DNA from 3 places in the Novosphingobium sp. BL-S-21 genome. Region 2 is predicted to be linked to each of the others. Evidence: riboswitches for the same ligand, from Rfam matches in the RefSeq annotation. Region 2 holds a riboswitch; each other region holds the start of a gene.
What was found. Region 2 has a riboswitch for cobalamin ahead of ACZ1J6_RS03340 (TonB-dependent siderophore receptor). Riboswitches for the same ligand answer to the same signal wherever they lie in the genome.
Positions count from the first base shown of each region.

Region 1 (9,536 bases), 680 kb from region 2:
CCGGTGCAGTTTTCCCGCCCCTCGATCGACGTGCTCTTCGAAAGCGCCGCCGATGCCTATGGCCCGGGGCTGATCGGCGCCGTGCTCACCGGCGCCAACCATGACGGCGCCGAGGGCCTGGCCGCTGTGGCCGCGGCCGGAGGCATGGCCATCGTGCAGGACCCCGCACAGGCCGCCTATCCGGTCATGCCCGAGGCCGCCCTGGCCCTGACGCCGCACGCCGAGCGGCTGACCCTGGACGGGCTGGTGCGCCGCCTGCTGGCCGCCGGCGAACGGGCTTCCGGAAATCAGGCCGGCGAAATCAGCCGGTAGGCGCCGCCCATCAGCCGCGTCACTTCCTCGCTGCTCAGGACATATTGCGGCTCGTAGCCCAGGCCCGAGCGCCTGGTGCGCCGCCAGTGATCGACGTAGAGGCCTTTGTCCGGTCCGAACACCGAATGGACGTGGCGCGCCAGTTCGGCCGGGCAGTTGGCGGAAGCAGCCTCGCGGAAGATGGCGATATCGGTCACGTAAGGCCCGACCATGACCCAGACGTGCCCGCTCCAGTGCAGGTCCTCGGCGCCGAACACGGCGGGGCCGTCCACCGGCTCGCGGCGGCCATGAACCGGCGTTCCATCCACCGAGAGCACCCCGGCCACCACCTGCACGGGCGCCGAAAGGTGCCGTTCGAGCTGTACCGCCAGCGCCGCGCTCAGCCAGGCAGAAGCCGCGCGATCTTCGCTCGCGGCCTTGGGAAAGACTTTCAGGATCTCCACCGCGCAGGCCGCCAGCCGGGCCTTGTCGGCATCCGGCATCTCGTAGGCCTTGAACGCCTTGGCCGCGGCCCAGCCGTGCTGCGCGGCCACCAGCGTGCCGAGCTGGATCAGGTCTTTTGCGCCTATCATCTGAAAACCGTCATCCGAAAATTCCTGCTGGTCGTGCCCGGGGCCTGTCCGAAACCTGCCACACAGGGCCGATCCCGGTCCCCGGGCGGCCACTGGCCCGGCCCCTTAAAGGAGCTTGGCAACCAGGCCAAGCACGGTTTCGCCAGGGCGCGCCCAGCGCCGCGTAAACAGCGGCGCCCCTCCGGCACGCACCGATCATGACATTTCCCGTTCACCCCTTGCCCGCGCCCCTGCCGGGATGCGATCAGCGAAGGTCAACCTTCTGTATCCGCCCCCTGAATTTCGCCCCTTAAACCTGCCCCTGAAACTTGAAAGAATCATCATGCGCGCGCTTCGCCTTCCGGCCCTGACATTGTCCCTGGCCGCCGCCCTTTCGGCACCCGCGGGCGCGCAAGTGAAGGACAGCCATGGCAACGAACTCCATGTCGGCAGCCCGCTGAAGCCGGTGGCCGACTATGACGGCGGCACCGTCAGCAAGGGCCGCCCGGCGCAATGCGTGCTGGACGGCGATCCGCGCAAGGTCTGCACGTTCTATCCCCGCAACGGCGACGGCAGCTTCGCCATCGACGTGGAAGGCCGGGCCTACTACGCGGACAAGACCGCGCCGAACCGCATCACGGTGGACTACGACAACGGCGCGCGGATGGTGCCGCAAGGCGCCTTCACGCGCAGCCCGCGCGATCCCGCCTGCTGGGTCCAGGGTGCCAGCCGCAAGATTTGCGTCTATTGAAGGCGCGCCGGGCGGCCGGCGTTCCCGCGCCGGCCGCAGCGACGCCCAGTCAATGCCAGAGGTTGGTGCGCGCCAGATCGACCAGTTCGTCGCCGCGCCCGCTCATCACCGCCCGCAGCATGTAGAGCGTGAAGCCCTTGGCCATCTCGGCATTGATCTTGGGCGGGATCGGCAACTCGGTCCGGGCGACCACGGCATCGACCAGCACCGGACCGTCATGGGCCAGCGCCTCGGCCAGGCCGACTTCGACGTCGGCCGGGTCTTCCAGCCGGATTCCCTTGATGCCGATCGCCTCGGCCATGGCCGCGAAGTTCGGATTGTCGAGTTCGGTGCCGAAAGGCAGGAAGCCGGTGGACTTCTGCTCCACTTCCACGAAGCCCAGCGTGCCGTTGTTGAAGACCACGATCTTGGCGGGAAGGCGGTACTGGCGCAGCGTCAGCAGGTCTCCCATCAGCATGGCGAACCCGCCGTCTCCCGATAGCGAGATCACCTGCCGACCGGGAAAGGCGCATTGCGCGCCCAGCGCCATCGGCATGGCATTGGCCATGGAGCCATGCCAGAGCGAGCCGATCAGCCGCCGCTTCCCGTTCATCCGCAAGTAGCGCGCCGCCCATACCGTGGGCAGGCCGACATCGAAGGTGAAGACGGCATCCTCGGACGCCAGGTCGCTGAGCGCCTTGGCCACTTGCTGCGGATGGATCGGCGTCTTGCCCGGCTTGCCTTCGGCCAGCCCGTCCAGGTCCTTGCGGGTACGGCGATAGTGCTCGACCGCCTTGTCCAGATGCTTGCGGTCCGGCTTGTCCGGCAGGCGCGGCAGCAGCGCGCGGATCGTCGCCCCCACGTCTCCCACCACGCCCAGGTCCAGAGAGGCCCGGCGGCCGAGCTGGCCGGGCCGGATGTCGACCTGCAGGGTCCGCACATCGGAGCCGGTGGGGTAGAACTGGCGATAGGGAAAGTCCGTGCCCAGCATCAACAGGATGTCGGTATCCATCATCGCGTAGTAGCCCGAGGAAAAGCCGATCAGCCCGGTCATGCCCACGTCGTAGGGATTGTCGTACTCGACGTGCTCCTTGCCCTTCAGCGCGTGGACGATCGGCGCTTTGAGCTTTTCCGCCAGGGCCAGGAGTTCGTCGTGCGCGCCTTCGCAGCCCGAGCCGCAGAGCAGGGTCACGCGCTTGTCCGGCTCCAGCATGGCCGCCAGGGCATCGAGCTGCGCCTCTTCGGGCACGACCACCGGCGGCTTGGGCAGCAGGCCCAGCGGCTTGGGCCAGGCCTCGTTGGCGGCGGGCTTCAGCGCCACGTCTCCGGGGATGACCAGGACGGAGACGCCCCGCTCGCCGATGGCGGTGCGGATCGCGATTTCCAGGCTGCGCGGCATCTGCGAAGGATCGGAAACCAGCTCGCAGTAATGGCTGCACTCGCGGAACAGCTCCTGCGGATGGGTTTCCTGGAAATAGCCCGAGCCGATCTCGGGCGAAGGAATCTGGGCGGCGATGGCCAGCACCGGCACGCGCGAGCGGTGGCAGTCGAACAGGCCGTTGACGAGGTGCAGGTTGCCCGGTCCGCAGCTTCCCGCGCAGACCGCGATGCTGCCGGTCAGGTGAGCCTCGGCGCCGGCGGCGAAGGCGGCCACTTCCTCGTGGCGAACATGGATCCATTCGATCCGGCCATGGGCGCGGATGGCATCGGTCAGCCCGTTGAGGCTGTCACCGACCACGCCGTAGACTCGTTTGACACCGGCGGCTTCCAGCGTGGCAATGAATTGTTCGGCAACGTTCCTGGCCATGTTTCACCTCGTGTCGGGACATCGAATGGGGCACCGAAGGGTTCAAACCCCTCTCCTGGCGAAGGGTGCCCACGAAGCTGACAGTTTTCGGCGCCTGCGCAACCATGCCAAGGTATGACGTGCCGTCCCCTCAGCTCCGCCCGATTGGGCTCTTTCGGGGATTTTTCGCCCGGACGTGCGGGACTTGCGCCTTGCCGGGAAACCAAACGGCTCGTCGGCGCTTAGGCCCACATGGATGCAGCGGCGCAGATCGATGTGCAGGACCATGCACGGGAAGAGACGGGGCATCGCCGCCCGGGCAAGCGGCCGGACCGCACCCGTCTGCTGCGCATCCTGCGCAATGTGCTGATCGCGATCGTCGCGCTGGTCTTCGCGGCCTGGCTGGTCCTCTTCATCACCAAGGGCCGGTTCCTGAAGCACCCCTTCGAACGCATTGCCAGCTCGGCCGCCGGGCGGCAGGTAAGGGTGGGCGGAGACTTCCAGCTCTACTTCGCACCGCTGCGCATCAAGTTCCTGGCTGACGGCCTGAGCGTCTCCAACCCGGAATGGGCGGGCCGCCCGCAGATGTTCGCCGCCCGCCATATCGAGGCGCGGATCGCCCCGCTTTCATTGCTGTTCGGCCGTCGCCACGTTCATACGCTGGACCTTCAGGGCGGCGCCGTGGACCTCGAATGGGACAAGGCCCATGGCCGCAACAGCTGGACTTTCGGCAGCGGCGGCGGGGGCAAGCCCTTCGAGTTCCCCCGGATCGACCGCGCCACCATATCGGACACCCGCGTCCGCTATCTCGACCCGCAGATGCCGCTGCTTGCCAATCTCGTGGTCGATCCCGTCACTTCCACCGATGCCAGGATCGGCAAGGCCGTCTCGCTGCGCGGCGACGGCACCTTGCGCAGCACCCCGTTCCGCGTGAGCGCCCGGCTGCTCTCCCCCGACGCCACCGTCAATCGCGGCAGCAACGCCCTGGAACTCACGGCCTGGGCGGCGAACAACCAGGTCGACGTCTCGGGCACCCTGCCCTCCATCGCCGATTTCGAGGACGTGCCGCTCAAGGTCCGCGCCCGCGGGCGCGACTTGTCCGAACTGCTGGGCATCATCGACGTCGCCATTCCCCAGACCCGCCGCTACGCACTGAAAGCGCAGCTGGTGAAGGACGGGGAGACCTATCGCTTCACCGGCATGACCGGCACGTTCGGCCAGTCCGACCTTTCGGGCAAGCTGACGGTGACCAATGCCGAGCGGCTGCGGCTGGATGCCGTGCTGGCGACCAGGCGGCTGGACATCGTTGATGCCGCGCCGTTCATCGGCTACAACCCGGACATCGTGGCATCGAAAGGCGCCGTGGCCGCGGCCGCCGCCACCGGCGCGGGCGCCCAACGCGTCCTGCCGGACGCCGCCCTGCCGGTGGAGACGATGCAGCGCTTCGACGCCGGGCTGGACTGGAAGGTCGGCGTGGTCCGCTCACGCAATGTGCCGGTGCAGAACATCGCCCTGAAGCTCTCGCTCGACCGGGGACGACTGGCCCTGTCGCCGCTGACATTCTCGATGGCGCGCGGCGATGTCGCCTCGGATCTGGTGTTCGACACGCGTCAGCGCCCCTCGGCCGTAAGCTACGATATTCGCCTCAAGTCCACGCCGATGGGCCGTCTGCTGGCCGGCTACGGCGTGGTGGAATCAGGCACGACCGGCACGATCGGCGGCCGCATCAAGCTGGAAGGCCGCGGCGACACGATCCACGATTCGCTCGCTTCGGCATCGGGCCGGATCGCCTTCATCATGCCCCGCGGCACGTTCTGGACGCGCAACGTGCAGCTGGCCGAGCTGGACCTCGGCACATTCGCCTCCAAGATGTTCGAGGGCAAGCTGAAGAAGCCCGTCCAGCTCAACTGCGGCCTGGTGGCCTTCACGGTGCGAGGCGGCACGGCGGCGGCCGACCCGATCCTGATCGACACGTCGAAAAACGTCATCACCGGGCGCGGCGGCTTCAGCTTCGACACCGAGGCGCTCGACATGGGCTTCCGCGCGGACGGCAAGAAGTTCAGCCTGTTTTCCGGGCAGTCGCCTGTCGGCATCGGCGGCCGCTTCGCCAAGCCCTCCCTCCAGGTCATCAGCCCGCAATTGCTCGGCCGCGCCGGGGTGGGCCTTGGACTGGCCGTGGCGGCGACGCCGGTGGCGGGCCTGCTCGCCTTCGTGGACGTGGGCGATGCCAAGTCCGCCGCTTGCGGCCCGGTGCTGTCGGGCGCCAATGCGCAGTCCCAGCGCACCGCCAAGGGCAAGCCGCGCGACGACGTCGGCTCCGGCCGTCCCGACAAGAACGACTGACTTTCCACCGCCGCGATAACGCCGCTCGGAACGGACGTGAACCGGAACGGGCGCGCTCTGGCCGGCTTCGCCCACGCGAACACATCCCGCTTGCACAGGGCGCACGCCCCGGCTAGCTCATCGCGTCCGCCATTTCCGCAAGGAGGGCGGGTAATGATCGCGCTGGTGCCTCGAAAGAGGCTTAATAGGGAACACGGTGAGAGAGGCTTCCTCTTGAATCCGAGGCTGTCCCTGCAACTGTAAGCGGTGAGCGCGATGCACATCACGCGGCGGGGCAATGCCCCCTGCCGCAGCCACTGGGCCGGACGCTAAATCCTGCGAGGCCTGGGAAGGCCGTGCATCGAGCGATGACCCGTGAGCCAGGAGACCTGCCAGCGTACGGTCGCTCTTGCTTTGGTCCAGGGGATGGCCGGGGCACGGTGATTTTTCCGTCTGAGCGACGAACCAGCGGCAAGGGCCGCACGGTGCGCTGAGCGGTCGTCCCGAATCCGGGCGCCCGGCCGGTCGACGCGCCGGTCGTTCGCGGGCCTGGGTTCGCGAGTGGCAGACCCTTGCCAAAAGCTCGCTTGGCGCCCGGCAGGGGAATGAAATGAAGATCGCAACCGTTTCGCACGCGGCGCTTGCCGCGGCGCTGACTCTCGCCTGCGCCGCGCAGGCCCGGGCCGCGGATGGCGGGAAGGTCGAGGGCCGGAAGTTCGAAGGCCAGGAGGCCGATGCCGCAGAGGCGGATGGCCCTTCGATCGTCGTCACCGGGCAGAGCCTGGAAGAGACGCTGCCGCAGGAACTCTCCCGCTACGGCAACGACGTCGTCACCGTCGATGAACGGCAGATCCGCAACAGCGGCGCGGTGGACGTGACCAAGGCGCTGGACCAGGTACCCGGCCTCTACGTGCGTGGCCGCAATGGCCCATTCACTTACGTCGACGTCTCGCTGCAGGGTTCGCGCACGCAGGACGTGCTCTGGACGATGGACGGCATCCGCCTCAACAACCGCCTGTACGGCAGCACCTCGCCCAACGACACGCTGCCCGCCAGCATGATCGAGCGGATCGAGGTCCTGCGCGGCGGAGAGAGCCTGTTCTACGGCACCCAGGCTTCGGCCGGAGTGATCAACGTGGTGACGCGCAGCTTTTCCGACGATCCGGGCGGCCAGGTCAATGCCTCGGTCGACAGCTGGGGCGGCACGACCCTGGACGGCTATGCGCGCGGCGCCCTGGGCGACCACCGCTTCGTGGCCTATGCCTCGCACAATCGCTCGGAAGGCTACCTGCCCTACAGCGCCTATCAGCCCAGCCTCACCGACCGGCACCTCGGCTACGACTTGTGGTCGGCCGGGCTCAAGTACCAGTACGCGCTGGCGCCGGATCTCGCACTCAACGCGCAGTACCAGCATACCGAGGCGAAGCTCGACAACTTATCCCCCACCCGCATTCGCGAGAGCCGCAACGACCGGAACGAGGAAGTGGCCAGCCTGCGGCTCGACTACACCGGCAGCGACAGCGTGCAGTTCTTCCTGAAAGGCTATTTCCACGACTGGAAGACCGCCTACATCCAGATCCGCAATTCGCTGCCCGACCATCAGCCCCAGGTGATCTACCCCGCCGGCACCTTCTGGGGCTACCGCGACTGGGGCGGCAGCGCGGTGATGAAGCTGCATCTGCACCCCGGCCTGGAATACCTGCTGGGCTACGACTTCCAGAACTTCAGCGGCCGGGACGACGTGCTGCTGATCGCGCCGACCAGCGAGCAGGTCCACGCCGGGATCCTGCAGCTTCGCACCACCGACGAGATCTCGTCGAAGGGCCGCCTGGCGGCGGGCCTGCGCTACAATCGCACGGACGGCGCGCGCAAGACGATCTGGAACGTCTCGGGCCGCTACGACTTTGCCGAGGCGCTCTATCTGGAAGCCAACGGCGGTACCGCCTTCGTGCTGCCCGACGCCTCGCAGCTCTACGGCAACGACCCTTGCTGCGAGGTGGGCAATCCGAACCTCAAGGCGGAGCAGAGCCTTTCGCTCAACCTCTCGGCAGGCGGCATCCTGCCGCTGGGCGCGGCCTCGCTGGGCTGGAAGGCGACCTATTTCGACCGGCGCATCACGGACATGATCGACAGCGTCTACGACGATCCCGCCTTCCCCGGCGGCACTTACGCCAACCTCGACGGCAAGGTCCGCTCGCAAGGCGCGGAGCTGGAACTCGACGCGCGCTGGCCGGGCGGCTGGAGCATCTCGGCCAGCTACACATATGCCCGCGTGCGCGAAAAGGGCGCATCGACGCAGCTGGACCGCAACCCCAAGCAATATGCCAAGGCCGCCTTGTCCTATGCGCCCGAAGACCAGCCCTTCGGCGCGAGCCTCAACGCCAGCTGGATCGGCGATGTCTGGTCGACCGCATCCGGCGCGGGGCGGCGGAACTACGGCAACTACGCCCTGCTCGATGTCGGCGCCTATCTTTACGTCGATGGGGCGGCGCGGCGGAACCGCTTCGGCGTCAATATCGAGAACCTGCTCGACCGGGAATATGCCACGCGCGGCTACCTTTCGGCCGCGACCGACCAGGGCGTGCTCGATGGCAGCAACAGCCGCTTCCTCTATTTCAACCGGGGCGTGCCGCGCACGCTGCGGATGCAATACGGCCTGAGTTTCTGACGCCGTGGCCGCGCTTCAGCCTTCCAAGGCGCCCGGTAGCCTGCTGCCCCGCAGCTTGCTGCCGCGCCCCATCCTCGTCCTTCATCGCTGGCTCGGCGTCTTCGTCGGGCTGCTGATGACCCTCTGGTGCCTGTCGGGCTTCGTGATGATCTACGTGGACTATCCGAGGCTGGAGCCGGCAGCGCAGTTGCAGGGCCTGGCGCCGCTACAACTGCCGCCCGGTCCGGTCTGGAACGATCCCGCGTGGGAAGAGGCAGGCCTCGCGCCAGACCTGCCGATCGCCTCCGCGCGCGTCGAGATGATGGCCGGCCGCCCGGTCCTGCGGATCGTTTCCGCGGCCACCGGCGACCGCCCCATCGCGCAGATGCGGACCATGCCAGACGCCATCGACCTGGCCACGGGGCGCAAGCTGGCCCCGCCCGGGCGCGCCGACCTCGCCAGGATCGCGGCGGACTACGCCCGCGGCCATGCGATCGGCGGCGCAGCGCCCGCTGTGTCCGAAACCGGCATCGACCAGTGGACGGTGCAGACCTACCGGCAGAGCGCCCCGCTCTACCGCGCCGACTATGGCGATCCCGCCGGGACCGTGATCTACATCTCGGGCCGTTCGGGCGAGGTGGTGCAGGAGACCACCCGCTTCCAGCGCTTCTGGGGCTGGCTGGGCGCCGTGCCGCACTGGCTCTACCCCACGATCCTGCGGCAGGACGGCGCGCTGTGGAACCAGGTCGTGGTCTGGACCTCGCTCTCCGGCTGCTTCCTCACCGGCACCGGCATCTGGGCCGGTATCGCGCGGCTGCGGCGCAAGCGGGACGGGACTGTCGGCTCCCCCTACAAGGGCCTGTGGTGGTGGCACCATGTCTTCGGGCTGTTCTTCGGCCTGCTGACCCTGAGCTGGGTCGCGAGCGGCCTGTTTTCGATGAACCCCTGGGGCTTCCTCGATTCCGCGGCCGGCCCTGCCGAGGCCGGGCGGCTGGCCGGGCCGATGCACTGGCGCGATGTGCGCCAGGCGCTTTCCGCGCTCGGCGACCTGCCGCGCGGCGCGCGGCGGGTGGAGACCGCTCCGCTCGGCGGGCGCACTTTCCTGCTGGTATCGGGCCTGCCGATATCGGACGGCGAAGTTTCGTCGCAGCGCTTCGACGCTGCCGGAAGGCCCGCTCTCTTCGGCGA
Region 1 covers NZ_CM145495.1:179,335-188,870, reverse strand. Annotated here, with positions in the region: gene ACZ1J6_RS00745 (chemotaxis protein CheB) at 1-312, shown strand, start outside; gene ACZ1J6_RS00740 (hypothetical protein) at 288-884, opposite strand; gene ACZ1J6_RS00735 (hypothetical protein) at 1,207-1,614, shown strand; gene poxB (ubiquinone-dependent pyruvate dehydrogenase) at 1,664-3,400, opposite strand; gene ACZ1J6_RS00725 (AsmA family protein) at 3,632-5,722, shown strand; cobalamin riboswitch at 5,871-6,112, shown strand; gene ACZ1J6_RS00720 (TonB-dependent receptor plug domain-containing protein) at 6,312-8,369, shown strand; gene ACZ1J6_RS00715 (PepSY domain-containing protein) at 8,374-9,536, shown strand, end outside.
Region 1: another riboswitch for cobalamin. It lies ahead of ACZ1J6_RS00720 (TonB-dependent receptor plug domain-containing protein); the one in region 2 lies ahead of ACZ1J6_RS03340 (TonB-dependent siderophore receptor).

Region 2 (9,536 bases):
GTTGATGTTGCGGACGTGATCCTGGATGAAATAGGGACTGGAGCTGCTGGTGCGGGCGTAGATCGGATAACCGTCGGCCGTCCAGGGGCGATCGGAGCCGCTCACGGTGCCGGGCGTATTCTCGTAGAAGCCGTAGACCGTCACATTGCCGCGATGGTCTGCAAAGTTCGTGCCCGCGAGCAGGTCGAACCCGTACGTGTCCATGTCGCCGCGTGTCGAGGCGTTGTAGCGGGTATTGGCCTCGATCCCCTGGAAGTCCTTCTTGAGGATGAAGTTGGCAACGCCCGCGACCGCATCGGCCCCGTAAAGCGCGGAGGCGCCGCCGGTAATCACTTCCACCCGCTGCACGAGGCTGGAAGGGATATTGCTCAGGTCCACCGCCGAAGTGCCGGGAATGGCAGCGACCTGGCGGCGCCCGTCGACCAGCACCAGCGTGCGCTGCGTGCCCATGCCGCGCAGGTCGAGCGCATTGACGCCCGCGTTACCGGCGAGATTGCTCGTCTGGTTCGTTTGGGTGACTGCAAGGGCCGGGAGTTGGTTGACGACGTCGGCAATGTTCTGCGTGCCGGTCGCCTTGATCTGGTCGGCGTCGACTACCGCCAGCGGCGAAGGACTGTCGGCAGCGGCGCGCCGGATGCGCGATCCCGTGACGACGATGTCCTGGGCAGGTCGGTCGGTCGCGGTTTGATCAGCAGGAACCGGGGCCGTCTGCGCATAGGCATTTGCCGAAGGCGCAAGACAGCTGAGCATGAGCAGCGTCCGTAGCCCTGCTACGGAGATCCGATGATTTATCATTTGGTTATCGCTCCCTGATCCGCAACAATTTGTCACGAACGATTCGTATACGATATTTTTCATACAAATTTGTCAAGTTGCATCACGCTCGGCCAAGGCCATCATCGCCGTTGCCTGACTCATAATATACGATATACGTACCCCCACTTTGATGGAGGTGAGCCTTGGACAGCGCTGACGATGATGCATTCAACCGATCGCCTGGCAGCCGTTCCATCCCTCGCCGCCAGCTTCGCTTCACGCCGTATGGCCCGCTTGACCGCCGGGGGCTGATCCGCACCGGACTGGCGGGCGTATTCCTGCCCGCGCTTCAGGCGCCGCTGCAGGCCGCATCCTCGTCGCCTCCGCTCGTGCCGCGAAAGGTGAGTGCCTTACTCGCGTCCCCCGGAAGGCCCTTCAGGCTGGGCTTCGACGGAGGGCGCATCACCAGTCTCTCTGCCGCTTCGAAGGCTATACCGGGAGATTTCATCCATGCGGGCGCCGCTATGGGGAATGCCGCCGGGACTTACCGCATCGCCGATGGCCAATGGCAACGCTTCGAAACGCGCACGCAAGAACCTGAGGATGTCAAACAGACCGCGAATGGGTTGGAGGCGCGATATCGCCTGGCTCCGGGCATTTTCGTCACGTGCAGTTTCGCGCTTGAAGCCGATGGGCTGCGCCTCAACCTGACGCTTTCCAACGAAACGGCCCTGCCGATGGAATTCGGCGATCTTGCCCTTCCGCTGCCGATCAACATGATCCACGCGGCAAAGGACGATCCTGACGCCGTTCTCAAGCACAGCTTCATTTCCGGACGCAGTTCGCACATTTTCTGGCAGCGCAAAGACAGTCTTACGCCTTGGCTTGCCATGCTTCCGGAAAAGGGCGCTGCGCTTGAATACTGGGATGCGCCCAAGGGGTCACCAGACCTCTATCGGGTCTTTTTCCACGCCGCCGCCGAAGTCGCCGCCGTTCAGGCGGCAGGCTCGCGCTGGCGCCTGCCTGCGACCAGCCTCACACTCGCACCGGGGGAGACAGCCCGGAGAGGCGTTCGTTTCCTGCTCGTGGATGGCTACGCCGCGATGCGCCGGACCATCGCCGAGCACGGGCTGATTGACGTCGAAGTCGTGCCGGGCATGACCGTACCCATCGATCTGGACGTAACCCTTTCACTGGGTTCGAGTGTATCGGTCGTCCGGCTGGAGCCCGAACATCCTGCGCAGACCGAATGGACGCCGCTTGGCGAACGGGCCGGACGGAAGCTCGTTCGCCTGCGCTTCGCCCGGCTCGGCGAAAACCACGTCACGCTGCATCAAGCGGACGGGGGGCGGACCACGCTGGAATTCTTCGTGACCGAACCGGTCGAGACGATGATCGCCAAGCGCGGGGCCTTCATTGCCGCGCACCGTCATCGCGATCCGGCGAAATGGTACGATGGTCTGCTGGCCGAATGGAACATGGAGAGCGAAACCCTGCTCGGGCCGGACAATTACGACCGGATCAAGGGCTGGCGCATCTACGAGGTGACCTGTGATGACCCGGGCCTCTCCAAGCCCGCCTTCCTTGCCGCCAAGAACGCGGAATACCCGGTGCAGGCCGAAATCGACGCCCTGGACGATTACGTCGAGCACTTCGTCTGGGGCGGCCTCCAGCGCACGACCGAGGAGCAATGGCCTTACGCGCTTTACGGCATTCCAGACTGGAAGCGGAACCGCGACAGTGCCGATCCGGGCGACAAGGGCCGCAAGCACTTCTGGCGGCCCTACGACTATCCCCACATCGCGCTCCTCTATTTCGCGCTCTATCGCATCGCGCGCGACCGGCACGGCTTCCGCACGCGCCTTACCGCAACCGACTATCTCGAACGTGCCTTCGGTACTGCGCGGGCCATGTTCGTGATCCCCAAGGAGATCATCGGTTGGGAAGCGGATTCGACCGGTTTCTACAATGAACTGGTCATTCCCGAGGTGATCGAGGCCTTGCGCCTCGAAGGCCGTATGGCGCAGGCAGACGAACTGGCCGGGCACTGGGAGCGCAAAGTCGCTCACTTCGTGAACGAAGTCGATGATCTCTTTGCCTCGGAATATGCATTCGATTCCACCGGCTTTGAATCCACGCAGGCGATTGCCCGCTATGCGCTCGACCGACCGGAGCGCTTTCCGCCCGAACAGGCGCGCGCTTTCGCGAAACGCCAGATGGATGCCAACCTGTTCTGCAGGGGATGGCTGCAGCCCTCGTACTACACTCTCGGCAGCGATTATCGCGGACAGGCGGGCGATGCCTATACGCTCAGCTACATGGCGCAAATGGGCGGCTGGGCCATCCTCGATCATGCCTTGAACGATACCCCCGATTACCGTCCGCTGCTGCGGCTCGGCCATGCCTCGGCGTTGAGCAGTTGGGCGCTGCTGAACAGCGGGACGCCGGAAAGCGGCTATGGCTACTGGTATCCCGGAAAGGCCAACGACGGCGGCGCGGGAGGCGGTTTTGAGCCTGCCGCCCTCGGCGAGACGTGGCTGGACCAGCCCCATCGGCATGGCTCGTGGTATTATTCCTGCGAGATCGACCTCGGCTTCTGCGGGGCTCTGCGCGCCGCCGCCACCTCGCTGGTCGATGACGATCTGTTCGGCCGTATCGCTCTTTCCGGCGTGCTGGAAGAGCGCGATGACCAACTTCTGATCCATCCTCGCGACGGTGTGCGACGGCGCTTCCATGCGCGCCTCGGAGAGCTTTGCCTTGATATCCGGTTGCTGGATGACGGCCGGTTCGCATCTGACACGCCGATCCGGGTGAGCCCTCGGCTCGAACAATGCGCGTTCGAGATCGACCACTCCGCCGGTCCAGCCCGCACCCTCAGGATACACATCGCGGACAGGAACGGGCGGCGCTGGAAGCTGGCAGAATCGAACCGGCCGCCGGTTGCGGGTGTACACGCCATCGTCGTGAAGGAAGGCGCTCAGCGCACCAGCCTAAGGGCCCGAGCTGAATAAACTGAGGTTCTCGCAGCGTCGACAGCCCGTCAACCCTTGCCATGGTAGCGACCCTTGCAAGAGTATCCGCTGATCCGGCGCGGCGGCTGGTTTATCCGCTGACGCCGGAACCGGTCACTGGGCATTGATCGCCCATGCCCTGGAGTCGGTCGATCATTACCATTGCTTTAAAAGCAGATCGCCGGAATCCGTGCACGCATAAAGGCCCGCTGTTGGACCATAAGCGTGCGTCGTTGCCAGGGCGACCGCGGGACGAGCGCCCTCGTCGGGCGAATGGCCGGGACCATTGCCCGTCATGTCCGTGGAGGTAAGGCCGGGATCGACCGCATTCACCTTGATCCCCTCACTCGCTAGTTCCTTGGCCAACTTGACGGTCAGCATGTTGAGCGCTGTTTTCGACGCGCAATATCCGGCAAAGCCCACCGGCCAGGTCTCACTGCGCATGTCCAGTGCATCGCCAAGGGAACTCAATCCACTGCTCATCATCACAATCCGGGCAGAACCGGACTTGCGCAGCAAGGGCAGAAAGGCCTGCGTTACCCGCATGACGCCGAAAACATTTGTCTCGAACATCTGCGCCATCTCATCGATCGATTCCGTGGCTACGGATGGCGGCGGGGCGAACATGAGGCCCGCATTGTTCACCAGCGCATCCAGCCTGCCAGCCTCGCGCTCGACCGTCGCTGCTGCGCGGGCGACACTGATGGCATCGGTGACATCGAGCTGGACGGCATGGGCATCGATGCCTGCCTTCCGCAAGGTATCGGCGGCAGCTTCACCGCGCTTCAGGTCACGGCATCCCAGCCAGACACTGTAACCGCGCGCGCCCAACTGGCGCGCAATGGCAAGGCCGATGCCCTTGTTGGCGCCCGTCACGAGGGCGATGCGATTCGTGCTCGACATACTATCTCATCCTGATCATCAATCCGGCCAGGATAGTACGATATTCGTATTATTCAAGTTTCGTGTTGCGCGATCTTCAGGGTGAGGCGAACGAAATGGGCGCGCTCTGCCGGGTCGAGCGGCTCCAGCATGGCGTTGCAGGCATCCTGATAGCCCTCCATGTAGCCTGCCACGGTATCCTTGCCCCCTTGGGTCAGGTTCAGAGCCACCGATCTGCGGTTCGTCTCGGGCCGGTGGCGCTCGATCATGCCGCGACGCACGAGGCGGTCGATCGAGGACGACATCGTGGTGAGCGCAACCTGAAGATGCCTCGCGACATCACCCAGTTTGCAGTCCGGATTGTCGCCGATGAAGAGCAGCGCCTGCACATCAAGGGCATTGAGCGAATTGGCGATCGCCGCAGTCGCTTCCGCCACTTTGAAACGACGGGTGAACCGCTCAAAGGCGAGGGTGAGTTGTCTCAGTTGTTCGGCAGGAGGAGCGATCATGCACCCTTGAAGCATCTTTGGGGCTGGCGGGTAAGCCCCGGTGCGTTAGGCTTATCACATTAAGCGGCAGCTTCCCGAAAGTGCCTGGGTCCTCTGACGCGGCTCGCCTCAAACTTCAATCAGGTCATGGTGAACTCGGGGACCGATGGTCACAAAAGTGTGCGCTGTCGCACCAGGTAATCGGGACCGCTGTGGCGCCGGGTGCGCTGGGTATGGGACTGGACCTTCGGGCAATGGCTTTGACGGAGGCGGGTTTTGCCCAATGCGACCGCGCTCGGTGACGATTGCGAGCGATAGCTACGCTCTTCCAGCGAAGTCCGCGCCGGGCGCGCAGTCTACGCCAGCGCGCGCGTTTCGCTGCAATGCCTTGGCGGCGCCGCCGGACCAACATGGCCCCGCGGCGCGACGTTCGGGTTACTCCGGCTTGTGTTCCAGCGTGAAGCTGAGCGTCGCGGTGTGCTCGACATTACGATACCTGGCGGGATTGTCGCTCGGGCCGTCGTAGACGGCATGGATGACGTTGAGCCCCTGATTGCGAACGGCAAAGGTGACGGTGCCGTCGGAGCCGGTGACGGTTTCCTTGGCGTCCGGATCGTTGACGAAGTCGTTGATGAGGCGCGCGCCCGCTACCGGCCGGCCTTTATACAGCACCTTGTACGTCAGCTTCTGGCCCAGCATCGCCGGGATCGCGCCGGCGGGGACGATCTGCAGGGTCTGGCCGGGAAGCGCAGGGACGGTGCCGGCGAACGGGCCCTGAATCCGGACGGCATACTTGATGTTCTTGGTGGAGATGTCGGCGCCGGGCATCTCGTCCAGGCCCTTCTTCTCGTACTCGCCGCCCTTCATCCGCGACCATACGCCGTTCTGCAGGATCGCAGTCACGAACCTGGGCCTGGTTTCGGTCTCGACGAGCATCGCGAGCCCCGAGATCCGGTGCTGCGCCTTGATCGGCTTGACCTCGGCATCGTAGGCGGCAACCGTATCGATCAATGGCTCCCGCTTCACCATGTCGAGATCGTCGGCGCCTTCGCCGTAGATCAGCACGATCTGCTTCGAGCGTTCGGTAATGTAGATGCCGTGCGCCTGGGCGGGCAGTGCGGGCGCGAGCAGCAGAGCGGTGAGGATCGCGGCTTTCATGGCAGTCTTCATCATGCACATCCTTGCTTGAGTTCGGCGGACGAGACGGGTCTTGCCGGCCATCACAGGCCGACCGTGATGCTGGCGATCGCGCTGAGCGGAACGCCGGGATAAAGATTGCTGCCGAAGCCGCGCTCGGCGTATTTCTTGTCGAACAGGTTGTTGACGTTGACCTGCAGCTTCACGTTCTCGGCCAGCGGATAGTAGGCCAGCAGGTTCGCCGTTGCGTAAGAGCGGATGTAAGGCGCGGTCGCCGCAGTGCCGGCGATGCGCCCACCGACGTAAGTGACGCCTGCACCCGCGCCGAGCCCCTTGAGGGCGCCTTCCTGCACTTCGTAGACGTTGAGCAGGCTGGCCGAATGGCGCGGCGTGTTGGGCAGGCGCTGGCCGAGCCGCAGGCGATTGTCCTTCGTCACTTCGGCATCGGCGAAGACATAGCCGCCCACGATCCGCCATGCTCTGGTCAGGTTGCCCGTGATCGATAAGTCGATGCCCCGGCTGCGCACTTCGCCGGCGGCGATACTGTAATCCAGATTGTCCGGGTCAGTGGTCGCGACGTTCTGCTTGGTGGTGTGGAACAGCGCCGCTGTTGCGCTCAGCCTGCCGTCCAGCAGTTCCAGCTTCACACCGGCCTCGTAGCTGGTGCCGCGTTCCGGCGCGATGACATTGCCGTTCACGTCCGCTGCGGTGTTCGGCTTGTTGGAGCGGGCATAACTGCCGTAGACCGAAACTTGCGGGGCCAGCACGAAGACCGTCCCAAGGCGCGGGGTAAATACCGTCTGCTTGAACGCAGAAGTGACCCCGTTGCGCAAGTTCAGGTTGTCGCTCTCGTATCGCTCCAGTCGTCCGCCGACCAGCAGCTTCAGCCAGGGTAGCAATGACACCTGGTCCTGGGCGTAGCCCGCGAATGTGCGCGTCTGGGTGCGGATGCTGGTGAAGGTACCGTTCAGCGGCGGGATTGCGGAGCCATAGACCGGCGCCAAGATGTCCAGCGTGAAGGGCGACAGCGTGGGGCTCGAATTGCGGATGACCTCGGTATAGTGGAAGGCCTCGAACTCGGCGCCCAGCAGCACTTCGTGCTCGACGCTGCCGGTGGCGAACTGGCCGGTCAGGTTCACCTGTGCATCCAGATCGCGCCACCGCAAGGTACGCTCGCTATAAGTGCGCACCAGGGTGCGGCCATCTGCGCGCAGACTGGAGGCCTGGATGCCGGGGCCGCCCAACTCGCCATTGTAGTACTGGGCGCCCGCCCGCAGCTTCCAGTCGGGCGCCAGCTTGTATTCCGCGACGAGGCTGCCAAGGCCATTGCGCACGCGCCACCGGCCGACGGACGGCTCGCCGAAGAACCGCGAAGCGGGAATGGCGATGTCGAGCTGATTGCTGAAGGCGGGATTGCCGCGGTCCAGCGGGGTCTTCACCTGCACGAACTCGCTGCTGAGAGTGAAGGTCAGGTCCGGCGAGGCATCCCAGGCGACGACCGGCGCGACCACGATGCGGTCGGACTGGACATGATCGCGGAAGCTGTCGCCACCTTCCACGGCTGCGCCGAGGCGGTAGCGCACGGTCTTTGCCCTATCGAAGGGACCGGTGGCATCGACCGTTCCTCGCCAACCGCCGAAGCTGTCGATCCGGCCGCTGACGGTCTGGGCCATCCTGTCGGCAGGTACGCGCGAAACGATGTTGAACGTGCCGCCCGGATCTCCGCGACCATACAGCAGGGCGGCGGGGCCACGCAGCACCTCCACGCGCTCGACGGCGATGGAGTCCGGTGCCGGCGGATAGCCGCGGTTCATCGGAAAACCGTTGCGGAAGTATTCCGAGGTTGTGAAACCACGCAAGTTGTAGTCGGTGAGACCAGTGCCCCCGAAGTTGTTGCCGCGCGTGATGCCTCCGGCGTAGGCAAGCACGTCCTCGACACGGTTCGCTTGCAGATCGTCGACCACCTGCCGCGTCAGCACGGTCACCGACTGGGGCACTTCGAGTAAGGGCGTGTCCGTGCGCGTCGCGCTGCTGGAGCGGGTGACGTTGTAAGCCCCGGTCCTGCCCGTGACGACGATCGTATTGTCGGCGGGCTCGGTCTCGGCAGCACTCGCCATTGTGGGAACCGCCGATAGTGCGAGGCTTCCTGAAAGCAGCGCGGTCTTGGTACTCTGTCTCAATGCAATCCCCCGAGGCGTCGAGCAACACCGGGCAGGAGGCGTCCGCGCGAACGGTCGGCGCGCGCGGTGGCCGGACACCCCAAAGGCGGCTGACGCACGACACCGATGCGGCCTCCGCCGCATTCTCGTCGCTCAGACGGAGAAAACTGACCGTGCCAAGACCATCCCCTGGGTCAGGCAAGAGCGACCGGTGCGCCGGCAGGTCTCCTGGCTTGCGGGTCACAGCTTGATGCACGGCCTTCCCAGGCCTCGCAGGATTTAGCGTCCGGCCCAGTGGCTGGCGGCTCGGGCATTTCCCGTCCGCACATGTGCATCGCGCTCGCCGCTCACAGTTGCAGGGACAGCCTCGGATTCAAAGGCGCGGAGCCCTCTCACCGTGTTCCCTTTTAAGCCTTTTTCAAGGCACCGACGCGATCAGCCCGGGAGCTGAAGCGCCCAGGCCCGGTTGGCGATATCCGTGATGATCTCGATTCGCAATAGCATAAACGCTGCCTGGAATGTCGCTATCTGCCGGCAGTAATGCTTTCGGGAATGATCGTCTGGGCGAACGCCGGGTTTCCAACTCTCTGCTCGCGGTAGCGCAGCGCTTCAGCCATGGTCTCACGTTGCATTATTGAATTTCACTCAGTGCTGCATGTTCATCTTTCAGGCTAATGCATGATGGCGCCCGCGCCTAGATGGTGGGCATGACGATTTTCGTTGCCATGCCCACCGGCCTTGCGCCGCCTCGATGCGCAAATTGGCGCGCTGCCTGCCAGACGCATGGCGACTGGAGGGCTCGCTCCCCAATGGAGACATTCCATGCCCAGACATGAGCGGTTCGGACACCAGGCCTGGCACCAGGCCTGGGCGTCTTCAGGAACCACCCGGCGCTCCATTCTGCAACTCTCTGCCAGCGCAGTTGCACTTGGCTTCCTTCCCTTCACCATCCCATTCGCGGAGGCACAAGACATGTCCAACGGCGCAGATAATTTCTACGTGAGTGACTGCGTCAAGATCGAGAAAGTCACTTTCAGAAGCCAATACGGCATGACCGTCGCCGGCAATCTCTTCATGGCCGACGATTTGGATCGAGGCCGCCG
Region 2 covers NZ_CM145495.1:854,423-863,958, forward strand. Annotated here, with positions in the region: gene ACZ1J6_RS03315 (TonB-dependent receptor plug domain-containing protein) at 1-750, opposite strand, end outside; gene ACZ1J6_RS03320 (DUF5695 domain-containing protein) at 960-3,767, shown strand; gene ACZ1J6_RS03325 (SDR family oxidoreductase) at 3,924-4,643, opposite strand; gene ACZ1J6_RS03330 (MarR family winged helix-turn-helix transcriptional regulator) at 4,724-5,158, opposite strand; gene ACZ1J6_RS03335 (DUF4198 domain-containing protein) at 5,573-6,307, opposite strand; gene ACZ1J6_RS03340 (TonB-dependent siderophore receptor) at 6,358-8,391, opposite strand; cobalamin riboswitch at 8,635-8,879, opposite strand; gene ACZ1J6_RS03345 (alpha/beta hydrolase) at 9,406-9,536, shown strand, end outside.

Region 3 (9,536 bases), on a different replicon from region 2:
TTCCTCGTTCCCGGCCTCGGCAGGCTCCGGCGGGCAATGGGGCGCCAACAGCTCCACGTCGGGCGTCTATGCGGCTTGCGTGAAGCTGCGCGAAGCCGCGGCGCAGCGGCTCGGCATGGATCCGGCCACCGCGGAATTCGCCGATGGCGAAGTGCGCGCGGGTAACCGCTCCGCCGCCCTGGCCGAGGCGGCGAAGTCTGGCGAGATCGTTGCCGAAGAGACGATGCAGTGGGGCGATCTGGGCAAGAAGTTCCAGCAGTCGACCTTCGGTGCGCACTTTGTGGAAGCGGCCGTGGACGCCTATACCGGCGAGACGCGGGTGCGACGCATGCTGGCGGTCTGCGCGGCCGGACGTATCCTCAATCCCAAGACGGCGCGCAGCCAGGTCATCGGCGCCATGACCATGGGCGTGGGCGGCGCGCTGATGGAGGAACTGGCGGTCGACAAGCGCTTCGGGTTCTTCGTCAATCACGACCTTGCCGGGTACGAAGTGCCGGTCCACGCCGACATTCCGCACCAGGACGTGGTTTTCCTCGACGAGGCGGACGACAAGGTCTCGCCGATGAAGGCCAAGGGCGTGGGCGAACTCGGGCTCTGCGGCGTCGGCGCGGCCGTGGCCAACGCGGTCTACAACGCCACGGGGGTGCGCGTGCGGGACTATCCGCTCACGCTGGACAAGCACCTTGCGAAACTGCCGGCTATCGCCTGAATCCCAGGTCGGCGGTTTGGCAGGTCAGCAGGTCGGCGATCAATTCCGGCGCCGAGGGGAAGTAGAAGTGCATGTAGCTGGCCGTGAGCGGTCCGTGGCGGAACAGGCGTTCGCCCGGCCGCCCGTCCGGCGTGACGGCGCTGACGGTGGGCAAAAGGGACGTTTCCAGCCGCGAATAGTGGAACGTGTGGCCCCGCGCGACATGACCGCCCAGTTCCATCTCCTGCATGCCCAGCGCTGCCAGCCGCCCTTGCATCACGGCCCGCGCAGGCAGCAGGCCGAGCAGGGCGGCACTGGCGCCGTCGGTGCTTTCGAGCCTCTCGGAGGCGTAAAGCATGCCGCCGCATTCGGCCAGGATCGGCCGCCCCGCCTGGAAGTGGGCGCGGATCGCCGCGATCATCGGGCGATTGGCGGAAAGAGCGTCCAGATGCAGCTCGGGATAGCCCCCGGGTAGCCACAAGCCGTCGCAAGGGGGCAGCACGGCATCGCGCAGCGGCGAGAAGAAGGCGAGCCGCGCCCCGGCCCGTTCCAGAAATGCGAGGTTGGCGGGATAGATGAAGCCGAAGGCCTCGTCGCGGGCAATGGCGATGCGGCGGCCTGACAGCGCGGAGGGCGGCGCTTCGGCGGCTTCCGGGGCGGGGAAGGGCACCGGCTCGGGCAGCCAGAGCGCGGTTTCCGGCAGACTGTCGGCGGCGCGGTCTATGCGCGCCTCGATATCCGCCACCTCCCCGGCCTGCACCAGTCCGAGGTGCCGTTCGGGCAGGCCGAGCCCGGCATCGCGCCGCAGGGTGCCAAGCCATTCCACCCCGCCCGGCATGCCGCGCTCCAGCAGTTCGGCATGGCGCGCGCTGCCGACGCGGTTGGCCAGCACGGCGGCCAGGGTCACGTCCGCGCGGTAGGTGGAAAGGCCGTGGACCAGCGCACCGAACGTCTGCGCCATCGAGGCGCCGTCGATCACCGCCATGACCGGCAGACCGAACAGGCGGGCGATGTCGGCGGAGGAGGGGGTGCCGTCGAACAGGCCCATTGCCCCTTCGACAAGGATCAGGTCGGCGTCCCGCGCGGCCTCGTGCAGCAAGGCGCGGCATTCCCGCTCTCCGCACATGAACAGGTCGAGCTGGTGGACGGGCGCGCCGCTGGCCCTTTCCAGCACCATCGGGTCCAGGAAGTCCGGCCCGCACTTGAACACCCGCACTTTGCGCCCGGCGCGGCGGTGGCGGCGGGCCAGCGCGGCGGTGACGAGGGTCTTGCCCTGTCCCGACGAGGGCGCGGTGACCAGCAGGGCGGGGCAGGCCGTCATGCGGGCAGGCACGAATATCGTCCGGACGGAGCGGTATCCGAAAGGCGGAAGGGGCAGGGCGGCATGGCGGTTCGATCCTCCTGGGCGCAAGTACGGCTTGTCGTCTCGCGAAAGACCGGGTCCGCGGGGAGCAGCGCTCCGCATCGGGCATGGCCCCCGTCCGCCCGGTACATCCCGCCCGCGCGAAGGATCGACGGCTGGGGGCCGGTTTCCTGACTTCCTGGGCCCGATTTCTCGGAATCGGCGCGCCTTCCGCCGCCTTCTCGGCACCGCGCGGTGCCAATGGCGTGCTGGCGGGGCGCATCCCCGGTTACAGTTGCGGGAGCAGTGCCGGATTCCAGCGGGATTACCCCTCTGGCCCGGACTTCCCGATTAAGCCCTTGCGGGCCCCCCTGGCCCGGCGGGCCTATGGCACTTCGCCAGAGAGCGCAAGCGCGGGCAGGACACGCGCAAGCGCCGGGCTCTTGCACGCGGCACCCCACCGGGATAGGGGCGCTCCAGCGACAGGTTCCCCGCAAGGGGATCAAAAGGGAACGCGGGTGAATGCCCGGGCTGCCCCTGCAACTGTAAGCGGCGAGCCGTGCGGCCAATTCGCCATTGGGGGTGCAAGTCCCTGAGAAGGCGGCCGAAACGGCACTGACCCGTGAGCCAGGAGACCTGCCTGACGCCGTCGTTCTTCGACCGGACAGGGTGAGCCGGGCGAACGGGGCCATTCCTCGCGCAACGACAGCCATTGCCGTGCCGGCACGCGCCGCGCGGGAGGGGGCGTCGTCCGCTGCATGGGCGGCAGAGGCCCTGCCTTTCGCATGCGTGCCGACCCGGCCGGGTCGATGCTCGTGCGAAGGACATGCCGTGAACTGCCGAATTCCCGCCGCCAGCCCCCTGGCTCTCGCGCTAGCCCTTGCAGGGGCGCTGCACCCGCTCGCGGCCCTGGCCGAGGAGGCCGATGCAGTGCCTCTGGACGAACGCATCGTGGTCACCGTCCTGCGCACGCCCGTTGCGGCCGACCGGGTGGCCGATACCGTCACCGTGCTCGACGAGGCGCAGATCGTTGCGGCCCAGCCGATCGCGCTGACCGATGTGCTGCTGCGCACGCCCGGCATCAGCATGTCGCGCAACGGCGGTTATGGCACCACCACGTCGCTGCGCATTCGCGGTGCCGATGCCGGGCAGACGGTGATGGTGATCGACGGGATGCGCCTGTCGGACGCCTCATCGACGGCGGGAGGCTATGGCTTTGCCAATTTCCTGGTCGACGATGCCGATCGCGTCGAGATCCTGCGCGGTCCGCAATCGATCCTCTGGGGCAGCGATGCCATCGGCGGTGTCGTCAACGTCCGCACCCGCCGCGCGGCCGCGCCGCTGGAAGGCAGCTTCGCGGTGGAAGCAGGAACCCATGACACCGTCTCGGCCCGCGTGGGTCTTGGCGGCACCTCCGAGGCCGTCGACTGGCGCATTGCCGCCTCGCGCTTCGCCACGGACGGCATCTCCGCGCGCGCGAATGGCACGGAGGACGACGGCTACCGGCGCAGCGCGGCCAGCGGCACGATGACTTACCGCGTCGCGCCTGGCATCTCGCTGGATCTGCGCGGCTACTGGTCGGATTCGCGGAACGCGTTCGACGGTACCTCCGGCGACTCCCTGGCCTATGGGTGGACGCGCGAATGGTCGGGCTATGCCGGGGTGAACTTCGCGCTGCTGGACGGCCGGCTGGCGAACCGCGTGGCCGTGCTCCAGACCGAGACCGACCGCGAGAACTTCGACCCCGCACGGCAAGTCCGCCAACTGACGTTCGACGCCCATGGCCGCGTGCGCCGTTTCGAGTACCAGGGCACCTACACGTTCAGCGAGGCCATCCAGGCCGTGTTCGGCGCCGAGCGCGAGGAACAGCGGATGACCACCGCCTCGCCCGCGAACAGCACCGCGGCTTATGCCCTCGTGCCCAGCCGGGCGAATACCGAGAGCGTCTACGGCGAACTGCGCGTGACCCCGCTCACCGGGCTGACGCTCAATGGCGGCGCGCGCTACGATCACCAGTCGCGCTTCGGCGGCAACACGGTGTTCAGCGCGGGCGCGGTCTACACCCCCAATGGCGGCGCCACGATACTGCGTGCCAGTTATGACGAGGGTTTCAAGGCGCCCTCGCTCTATCAGCTGTTCAGCATGTACGGCGTGGCCGATCTCAAGCCGGAGAAGGCGAAAGGCTGGGAACTGGGCGCCGAGCAGGGCTTCGGCGAAGCCTTACGCCTGTCGGCGACCTGGTTCGAGCGCGATACCGACAACCTGATCGACTTTGCCTACTGCCCCACCAGCGGCACCCTGCCGGACATCTGCTACGTTCCCGGCACGGGCACCTCGCGCTTCGGCTACTATGCCAACGTCAAGGCCAGCCATGCCCGCGGGCTGGAACTCGCCGCGTCGGCCACATGGGGCGTCCTCTTCGCCCAGGGCAACTACAGCTGGATCGCGGCAGAGGATCGCACGCAAGGCAGCGGCACTTACGGCCGCCAGCTCCAGCGCGTGCCGCGTCATCTCGCCAATGCCGAGCTGGGCGTGGCGCTGCCGCAGGGCCTGCGCGCCAGCCTGGCCGCGCGCTATTCGGGTGAAAGCTTCAATGCGGCGACCGGCACCGCCACGCTGGACGACTACTGGCTGGTGGATGTGCGCGCGCAGTGGCAGGTCATGGAAGGCCTGATTCTTCAAGGACGTATCGAAAACGTGGGCGATCAGAAGTACGAAACCGTGAGCGGCTACGGCACGCTTGGCCGCACCGTCTATTTCGGACTGAGGAGCCGGTTCTGATGCTGCTTCCAGTCGAACCCGGCCCGTCCGTGGTCGTGTGCAACACCTGCCGCCATTCCGCCGAAGTCCGCGAGGACGAGGACGGTCGGCGCGGCGGTGCGGTCCTGGCAGAGGCCATGCGCGCGGCGCAGGCTGCCGATCCCGCGCTCCAGGGCGTGGCGGTGCAGGAAATGCCCTGCCTCTTCGCCTGCCAGCGCCATTGCACCGTGGCGATCCGGGCGCCGGGCAAGCTGGGCTATGTGCTCGGCGATTTCGCACCCGATGCGGAGGCGGCCCGCGCGATCCTCGAATATGCGGTGCGCCATGCCGCCAGCGAGGAGGGGCAGGTGCCCTATCGCGAGTGGCCGCAGGGCGTGAAGGGCCACTTCATCACCCGCACCCCGCCGGAAGGGTACCTGGGCACATGATCCGCTTCGAGAACCGCGCCGCTTTCGCCGCCGCCCTGGCCGACCTGCCCGGACCGGACGCGCCCGCGCTGGCCGCCGCGCGTGCGCGCCAGGCGTCGCTCACCAAGCCTGCGGGCTCGCTCGGGCGGCTGGAGGACATCGCCGTGTTCATGGCCGGCTGGCAGGGGCGCACCCGGCCACGGGCCGAGCGGATCCGCGCCGTGGTCTTCGCGGGCAATCACGGGGTCGCGGCGCGCGGGGTGAGCGCCTATCCGAGCGAAGTCACGGCGCAGATGGTCGCCAATTTCGAGGCCGGCGGCGCGGCGATCAATGCGCTGACGACAGCCTGCGGGGCGGCGCTCTCGGTCGTCCCGCTCGATCTCGACCGCCCGACCGGAGACATTACGCGAGAGCCCGCTCTCAGCGAGGCCGAGTGCCTCGAAGCTCTCGATCGCGGTGCCGCCGCGGTGTCGGCGGACAGCGATCTGTTCTTCGTGGGCGAAATGGGGATCGGCAATACCACCCCGGCGGCCGCGCTGGCGGCGCAGGTCTTCGGCGGGGCTGCGGCCGACTGGGTAGGGCGCGGCACCGGGCTCGACGATGCCGGCGTGGCGCGCAAGGCCCAGGCGGTGACGGCGGCGCTCGCCCTGCACGGCGCGGCCTGCGAGGATGCTTTCGAGACCCTGCGCCGCCTTGGCGGGCGTGAGATCGCGGCCATGGCGGGCGCCGTGCTGGCAGCGCGGCACTTGCGGGTGCCGGTCCTGCTGGACGGGTTCATCACTTGCGCGGCCATGGCGCCGCTGTTCGCCGGCAATCGCGATGTCCTGGCCCACTGCCTTGCCGCGCACTGTTCGGCCGAAGCGGGCCATGCGCGCCTGCTCGATCGCTTCGGGCTGGACCCGCTGCTCCACCTTGGCATGCGGCTGGGCGAGGGATCCGGCGCGGCGGTGGCGGCACAGATCGTGCGTTCGGCCCTGGCCGCGCATGACGGCATGGCGACTTTTGCCGAGGCGGCAGTGGCATCCTCCGTGTCCGGGGCATCATGAGCGGCATCCTCGTCCACCTGATGCGCCACGGGGCGCCTTACGAGCCGGGCCTGCTGCTGGGCCACCGGGACGATGCGCCGACCCCGGTAGGCATCGCCCGCTGCGTGTCGCGCAGCGCGGCCCTGGCGTTCGAGCGGGTGATTTCCTCGGACTTGCGCCGCTCCAGCATTCCGGCCGCGCAGATCGCGGCCATGCGCCGCCTGTCGCACAGCCTTGACCCGCGGTGGCGGGAGATCGATTTCGGCGCCTGGGACGGCATGGCGCCGCATCAGCTCGATCCGGCCGTGCAGGCGCGGTTCTGGGACGATCCCGAGGCTTTCGCCCCGCCGGGAGGCGAGCGCTGGTCGCAGCTCTGCGCCCGCGTGGGAGAGGCCGTGGCGGGTATCGACAGGGCCAGTCTCATCCTCACGCACGGGGGGGCGATGCGCGCTGCGCTCTCGGTCCTGTTCGGGTTCGACCACCGCCAGGTCTGGGCTTTCGAACTCCCTTATGGCGCGCTGGTGAGCTTGCGCATCTGGCCGGGCGAGGGCCTGCCTGCCGCGCAGATCCTCTCGCTCGACAGTAGCAAGGCAGGATGAGGGGCAAGGTAGGATGAAGGGTAAGGCAGGATGAAGCAGCTCGTTCTCGCCCTCCAGTTCCTGACGCGGCTGCCGCTTCCGGCGGTTCGCGCCGATGCGGACGACTTCGCCGGGTCGATGCGCTGGTTCCCGGCGGCGGGGCTGGCCGTCGGCGGCTCGGTGGCGCTGGCCTGGTGGCTGGCCCGCTCCGTGGCTCCGTTCATGGCCCCGTCCATGGGCGGCTGCAGCGGCGACGGTTGGATCGCGGCGCTGTGCGGCCTCGGCGCCTGGGTGGCGGTGACGGGCGCGCTGCATCTCGACGGGCTTGGCGACGTGGCCGATGGCGCGGGCGCGGCGCACAAGGATCCGGCGCGGCTCTCGGCGGTCATGGCCGATCCTCATGTCGGCAGCTTTGCGGTGGTGGCGATCGGCATGCAATTGCTGGCGAAGCTGGTGTTGCTCCATGCACTGGCGCCCGGGCAGGTCTGGGCGCTGCTGCTCGTCGCTCCGCTGGCGCGCGCGGCGCCGCTGGCCTGGACGCTGGCGCTGCCGCCGCTGCACGAAGGGCTGGGCAGCCGCTTTCGCAGCGCGGTGACATGGCGGCACCTGGCCTTGTGGAGTGTCATCGGGGCTGTCGCGGCGCTGCTCGTGGCACCCGCCCTGTTGGCGGTGTTCCTGGCGGTTCCGGCCTGGGGCTGGTGGCTTCGGCGCCGTATCGGCGGTATTTCCGGCGACGGGCATGGCGCCGGGATCGAGGTCGTCGAAACCCTGCTGCTGCTGGCGCTGGCGGTCGTACGATGAGCGCGGCCTTCCTGTTTCATGGCGGCCGCGTAAGCGAGGCGGCGCGGGCTTTCGGCGGCGCGCCGGAAGACTGGCTGGACCTCTCGACCGGCCTCAATCCACTGGCATGGCCCGCTGCGGGCGTCGGGCCGATCGACTGGACGGCCTTGCCCGATCCCGATGCGCTGCTTCGCCTCGAAGCCGCGGCCGCGCGCCATTTCGGCGTGGCGCCGGAACTCTGCTGTGCGGTGCCGGGCAGCGAGACCGCGCTGCGCCTGCTGGCCAGGGCGCTGGACCTGCCCGGCCGCGCGCTGGTGCCCGCCTATCGCACTCATCGGGAGGCTTTCGCCCCCTCTCGCCCGGCGCTGTTCGGCGAGCAGCCGAAGGCCCGGGAAGTCTTCGTCTTCGCCAATCCCAACAATCCCGACGGCGTGCTGCGCGACCCCGAGGATGTGGTGGCCTGGGCGGAGCGCATCGATGCCACGGGCGGCTTTCTCATCGTCGACGAGGCTTTCGCGGACTGTCATCCCGGCGCCAGTGTCGCCCGCGCCGTAGCGCCGGGGTTCCGGTTGATCGTGCTGCGCTCGTTCGGGAAGTTCTTCGGACTGGCGGGTCTGCGCCTGGGTTTCGTGCTCGGCCCGCCGGCGCTCATGCTGCTGCTGCGGCAATTGCTGGGGAGCTGGCCGGTCCATGCCGGGGCGCTGGCCATCGGCGCGGCGGCCTATGCCGATGGCGACTGGATCGCGCGCACCCGCAGCGCGTTGCCCGTGCGCGCCGCCGCGCTCGATGCCGTGCTGCGCCGCCATGGGCTGGAGCCGCAGGGGGACTGTCCGCTGTTCCGCCTGGTGACCGGCTGCGCGGGCGGCGCGCTGTTCGATCGCCTGGCCCGCGCGCGCATTCTGGTGCGCCCTTTCGCGGATCGCCCCGACTGGCTGCGCTTCGGCGTGCCCGGCGATGCGGACGCGCTGGCGCGTCTGGACGCGGCATTGGCAGGCCGCGCGGCGTGATCGAGCCGATCGCTTTCGCCGCCATGGCGCTGGAGGGCGCGCTGGGCTGGCCGGGGCGGCTCCACGGGCTGATCGGTCATCCGGTCGGGTTCTTCGCCCGCGTGATCTCTGGCTGCGAGCGCAAGCTGAACCGTGCGGAGTGGTCGGACATGGCGCGGCGCATCGCCGGCCTGGGCGCCATGCTCGGCCTGATCGCGGCGGTGGTGCTGGCGACGATGCTGGTGGTCTGGCTGGTGCGCGGTGCGGCAGGGGACTGGGCCTGGCTCCTGCTGGCGGTGCTGGCATGGCCGGCCCTGGCGGCGCGCAGCCTGGACGACCACGTCCGGCCGGTGCTGGCCGCGCTGGAAGCGGACGACCTCGCGCAGGCGCGCCGCGCCGTCGGCATGATCGTCGGGCGGGACACGGCCGGGCTCGATGCCGCCGGGGTGGTCCGCGCGGCGATCGAGAGCCTTGCCGAAAGCTTCTGCGACGGGGTGGCGGCGCCGCTGTTCTGGCTCCTGCTGGGCGGCCTGCCGGGCGCCTGGGCCTACAAGGCGATCAACACGGCGGACAGCCTGATCGGCCATCCGGAAGAACCGCTGCGAGCCTATGGCTGGGCAGCCGCGCGCATCGACGATCTGGCCAATCTGCTCCCGGCCCGGCTGGCGGGCGCGGTGCTTTGCCTCGCCGCCGGAGCGGGCGGGCGGGCTGGCTGGCGGGTCATGCTTCGCGACCACGGCCGCCATGCCTCGCCCAATGCCGGCTGGCCCGAAGCGGCCATGGCGGGCGCGCTCGGCGTCAGGCTCGCCGGGCCGATCCTTTACGACGGCGTCCTTGCCCCGAAGCCCTGGATCGGGGAGGAGGGCCGGATTGCCGGCGCGGCGGACTTGCGACGGGCGCTGGCGATCTACCGCCGGGCCTGCGTCCTGCTGGCCCTTGGCGCATTCGCCGCGGCGTGGGGAGCAGTATG
Region 3 covers NZ_CM145496.1:2,688,972-2,698,507, forward strand. Annotated here, with positions in the region: gene paoC (aldehyde oxidoreductase molybdenum-binding subunit PaoC) at 1-709, shown strand, start outside; gene ACZ1J6_RS21365 (cobyrinate a,c-diamide synthase) at 699-2,021, opposite strand; cobalamin riboswitch at 2,195-2,418, opposite strand; cobalamin riboswitch at 2,498-2,688, shown strand; gene ACZ1J6_RS21370 (TonB-dependent receptor plug domain-containing protein) at 2,862-4,811, shown strand; gene ACZ1J6_RS21375 (DUF1636 domain-containing protein) at 4,811-5,218, shown strand; gene cobT (nicotinate-nucleotide--dimethylbenzimidazole phosphoribosyltransferase) at 5,215-6,243, shown strand; gene ACZ1J6_RS21385 (histidine phosphatase family protein) at 6,240-6,821, shown strand; gene ACZ1J6_RS21390 (adenosylcobinamide-GDP ribazoletransferase) at 6,852-7,601, shown strand; gene ACZ1J6_RS21395 (aminotransferase class I/II-fold pyridoxal phosphate-dependent enzyme) at 7,598-8,587, shown strand; gene cbiB (adenosylcobinamide-phosphate synthase CbiB) at 8,584-9,536, shown strand, end outside; gene ACZ1J6_RS21405 (cobyric acid synthase) at 9,534-9,536, shown strand, end outside.
Region 3: another riboswitch for cobalamin. It lies ahead of ACZ1J6_RS21370 (TonB-dependent receptor plug domain-containing protein); the one in region 2 lies ahead of ACZ1J6_RS03340 (TonB-dependent siderophore receptor).